2 regions of the Numidum massiliense genome follow, and region 2 is predicted to be linked to the other one. Evidence: riboswitches for the same ligand, from Rfam matches in the RefSeq annotation. Region 2 holds a riboswitch; the other holds the start of a gene.

Region 1 (2,403 bases), 800 kb from region 2:
TTTGAGGCAAAACACGTTAGACTGTTCAATGAAATAATGGCGAAAAGGTGTTGTCGGTGAAAATAGGAGCTCGCATTCTCAAGACAGGGATCGCTGTCGGACTAGCTCTGTACATTAGTCATTTTTTAGGTTTGCAGCCGATTACGTTAGCAGGGATAGCCGCCTGCGTGACCGTACAGCCGTCACTTTACCGTTCTTGGCAAAACAGTTTACAACAGATTCAGGCAAACATTGTCGGTGCCGTCATCGGTGTTGCCTTGGCCATGCTGCTAGGGACACAGCCGTACGTCATTGCGCTCGGCGTCGTCATCGCCATCGGTATTAACATCCAATTAAAGTTCCATAAAAGTATACCTTTAGCGATGGTGACGGTACTCGCCATTATGGGCAGCCCGTCAGAGGCGTTTTGGGAAGTCGCAGCGGACCGTTTTCTCCTTCTGTTTATCGGCGTTATTTCGTCGATACTCATCAACGTTTTTTTTCCGCCACGTCACGAAAAACGTCTCATGAAAGAGCTCGGTGCACTGCAAGAACAAATCGTGCTCCATTTGCGCTTACTGACTGAAACAGAACGGGCCGGACGTCAAGTACACGAAGACATCAAAAAAATGGCGGAGCGTTTCGAAGAACTAGAGCAATTGTACGCGTTGTTCTGGGAGGAAAACCGTTACCGAAGGCAAGTCTTTTCCCGGCGGACGCGGAAGCTATTAGTGATGCGGCAAATGGTAACGACATGTAAAGAAGGCATCGACACACTACAATACGTCGAAAAACATCAACGCGAATGGGAGCAGCACGACGTTGCACGGTTTCTAATCAACGAGGAGCTACAAAAGTTAGCCGCGTATCTCGAAAAAGTTTTTTTAAAGTACGAAGGTAGAATTCGTACCCACGGCGATCATCAGCAAGAGATTGAGGAAGCGGAAGATGTGCTGACACTCGCCGACGTACTGGACACGATCGAAAGCCGCCAGTTACTCCTACGCGTATTGCCGGTCGTCGTGCATCTCGAAGATTATTGGCAACAACTCGAACGGTTGGACCGTACGATCGAATATTACGTGCGTTCACAACAGGAAGAGTTGTCACAGCCTAAGGCCTAGGGACGCTAAGGCACAAGGCCTCTGTTTACACTCGCTCCAAAAACGGCTATAATAAAGGATGTTCAATAAACGTCTAATCATGCGTGAATCGCCCTAAACGATAAAAAACTTTACATTTAATGTTGCTAGGGGTGCCTAAGCGGCTGAGAAACACGTGACGTGTTAACCCTTGGAACTCGATTCTGGGTAATACCAGCGGGAGGAAGTAACGACTTATACATCTCTGTGCCTTCCAACACAGATTGTTTGCTGTTCGCGGTAAAAGAAGTGCCTTCCGTTCCATGCGGAAGGCTTTTTTATTATGTAAAAAGGTGGGTTTAATCGTGAGTACGCCTTTTCTCGGTTGTAAAAACTTACACGTCCAGTTTTACGGGCGGGACGAGGTCACCCTAAACGGGGTCACTTTGTCCATTGACGAAGGAGAAACGGTGCTCTTCCTCGGCCCGAGCGGTTGCGGAAAGAGCACACTCCTTCACGCGTTAGCAGGCATTATCCCCCGCTCGATCGATGCGTTCACTAAAGGAGACGTCTGGCATCCCGAGCGCGTCGGTACGCTGTTCCAAGATCCGGAAAGCCAGTTTTGCATGTTGCAAATCGGCGACGAAATCGCCTTTAGTCTCGAAAACCGCCGGATCGCGCCCGCGGAAATGCCCGCTCGCATCGAAAGGGCAAAGCGATCCGTTCACTTAGATGACTATCCAAACGATACGCTGCTGCAATCGCTGTCCGGCGGGCTAAAACAGCGGTTAGCCCTCGCTTGCGTGCTCGCATTGGAGCCGGAAGTACTCTTTCTCGACGAACCGACGGCACAACTCGATCCGTCTGCGACGAAACAAGTGCTCTCGTGTATCCGCGAACTAAAAAATGAACACACGATCGTCCTTATCGAACATAAACTGGACGGGGTCATGGATTGGGTCGACCGCACCGTCCTCTTTTCTCCGGAAGGGCACATGATCGACGACGGCACGCCCCAGGCCGTTTTACAGCGAAACGAAGCGAAAATAAAGCAATACGGTATTTGGACCCCGCGCCTTTGGCCCCTTAAGTGGGAAGCGGTAACGAGTGGCCAACACCCTGAGCAAGTCGCCGCTTGGCGCCCGCTGCGGCAACGTAAACGGACTTCTGAGGCCGTTTCTGAAACCTCGTTAGGAACTGAGCAGCAAACCCGCTCCCCGCTTGTAAAAGTGACGGATGCGACACTGCGTTACGGCAAAAAGCGACCGCCAGTGTGGCGAGATGTCAACCTAACCGTTGCGCGCGGAGACTGGGTGGCCATACTCGGGGCGAACGGCTCCGG
Region 2 (2,403 bases):
AATCTTTGTAAAGCGAGGTTAAATAACATGGAAGTTTTTGCGGAATTCTTAGCACGTATTGATCACCCGCAACATCGGACCCGAACGGAAGAAGTTTTGGGTTGGGTATGTAATAAATTCCCAAATCTGATACCAGCAATTAAGTGGAATCAGCCCATGTTTACCGATCACGGCACATTTATAATCGGCTTTAGCACAGCCAAACACCATTTGGCTGTTGCCCCTGAAAGGGCAGGAATTATTCATTTTTCTGATGAAATTGTGCAGGCCGGCTATAGTCATAGCAAAATGCTGTTACGTCTCCCGTGGGATCGCCCGGTTGATTTCTCATTACTCGAGAAAATGATTGAGTTTAATATCTTGGATAAGGCGGACTGCGCAACTTTTTGGCGAAAATAAAACACATGCAAAGTAGAACCATAAAGCGGGACGACCGGGAAATTCGATATTTGTACGAAACGCGAAAAAAGGCACTTTTAGATGAGCGATCAGTGATCGTCGCAGCCGAGCAGCAAGGCATGCAATAAGAAAGAACCTTTAATGAAGATAATGAGACACGCTTAGCGTTGTCCGTTGTATAGAATAAGACAACGTGCGCCGTTCGTAAGAACAACGTGCGCACGTTGTGTTAACAAACTAACTACACGAGCAGCGCTTCCGACGGCCACTTTTCTTTTGTATAGGCCATCTCCCAAAACGCTAACTCCCACTCAGTGGCAATGACAAACTGCTCTTGCATTCGCGCTTTTTCCGCAACGCTGGCCCCTTCTGCCAACCGATCGAACAAGTCGACAAACTCCTGCACCCCCTGTTGAAACCAGTCGCTCGCATATGTACGAATCCAGTTTGCGTACAACGGCTCTTGCGGCTGCGCCTCCTTATTGATCTCGCCAATCTCCCCGTACAACCAATAACACGGGAGCAAGGCCGCAATCGTTTCACTGAGCCTACCCGAAAGTGCCGCCCGGTACATGTGGGACGTGTACGCGTAAGCCGTAGGGGCTGGTTTAAACTGCGCCATTTCTTCATCTGTAATGCCTAACGCTTCCGCATGCTGCTTATGCACCGTCAGTTCTGCTTCGGCCGTCGTTTTTGCCTTCTCGGCTAGAAAAGCAGTGATGCGAAAATCGTCCGCTTGCACCGCTGCCATCGCATGGACTTTTCCGAAATGCTTTAAGTAGTAAATGTCCTGCAAAATGTAAAACTTAAACGTGTCAAGGGGCAAATTCCCATTGACAATCCCCATCACAAACGGATGACGCAAACCTTTCTCCCAACTCGGCTTCGCTGCTTCACGCACAACCTCTGAAAAACGCATAAAAAAATCCTCCTCTTTAATGAATGGGTTTCCCAAGAGAAGGAAAGGGCACGTCCGCTCTTAAAATAAAAACACTTTCTATCAAATAGAAAGTGGGTGTGTTTCGTCGAACCGCATATTTATTCGTCGAAACAGTCGAACGAACGATGGCTCCACTTCCCTCCGCTGGTATTGTCCAGATCAGGTTCCAAGGGTCTTAAAGTCGCACTTTAATCTCAGCCTTTTCAAGGCCCCCCTAGCGGAAAAATATGCAATTGTCGCATACACATCCATATTAACACAACGAAAAATTAATAGCAAATAGTTCTTTATCCATGTATGTGTCAAGCTTTACTCGACGACCTTACAGGATCAAGGATTTAAAGACCTAAATATGTCATTCCCTAACGTTCACTTGTTGTCCGCCCTTGAGGAGTTAACTCTTCAAGGACGGCGATTAACCACCTTATCCAAATACCCAATAGCACTTGAAGCTGATGCGGCACCTACTTGGATCCTGCCAACTTGAACCCCAATGTGATCCGACTTACCTATTCGCCTCGCATGGCGTTTTAGTTTTTGTGTCACTTGGCGGTTGGGCCAGACAGTTAATAATGCCTGTCTCAACGTCCCATTGGTAACGCCTTGTTGTACTTTGGCGATGGCTTGAGCCCCTTCTTCACTCCAGTACATGCCACGACGTTTCATGCGGTATGCCAGACGTCTCTGGTTCGATTCCATGCATCCCATCCTACGAGCATTTTTTGGCACGTCTGGACTAACCTCACGCCAGTCGCAGAGGATCTCCCAGTGCCCTTCAAGATACTTCTGCATGTTCTCGATACGCTTTTCCTCTCGCTCCGTCTCTGCATTTCCCTGTGCCGTATCAATCACCGCTTTAAACCTATCCTTATTTTTTTCGGATATTGCCTTTTCAATTTGAGGAATGAGCCTTGGCTGGCGGCTCAACCCGCGACGAATACTCCTCTTTACGTGAAAAGGATCCAATTGGCGGACAACCGATGTCGCTTCAGAAAAGGTATTTTGAACGCGTTCCTCAGAGATCCATGAAGCCGCATCCGCATTAGTCGCCACATGTGTATGTG

The links. Region 2 has a riboswitch for thiamine pyrophosphate ahead of tenA (thiaminase II). Riboswitches for the same ligand answer to the same signal wherever they lie in the genome.
Region 1: another riboswitch for thiamine pyrophosphate. It lies ahead of BN1247_RS11775 (ABC transporter ATP-binding protein); the one in region 2 lies ahead of tenA (thiaminase II).

Annotation. Positions count from the first base shown of each region.
Region 1 covers NZ_CTDZ01000009.1:2,489,312-2,491,714, forward strand. The annotation lists gene BN1247_RS11770 (FUSC family protein) at 57-1,103, shown strand; TPP riboswitch at 1,221-1,324, shown strand; gene BN1247_RS11775 (ABC transporter ATP-binding protein) at 1,427-2,403, shown strand, end outside.
Region 2 covers NZ_CTDZ01000009.1:1,691,530-1,693,932, forward strand. The annotation lists gene BN1247_RS08395 (iron chaperone) at 28-399, shown strand; gene BN1247_RS18395 (hypothetical protein) at 405-527, shown strand; gene tenA (thiaminase II) at 641-1,318, opposite strand; TPP riboswitch at 1,459-1,565, opposite strand; gene BN1247_RS08405 (ISLre2 family transposase) at 1,742-2,403, opposite strand, start outside.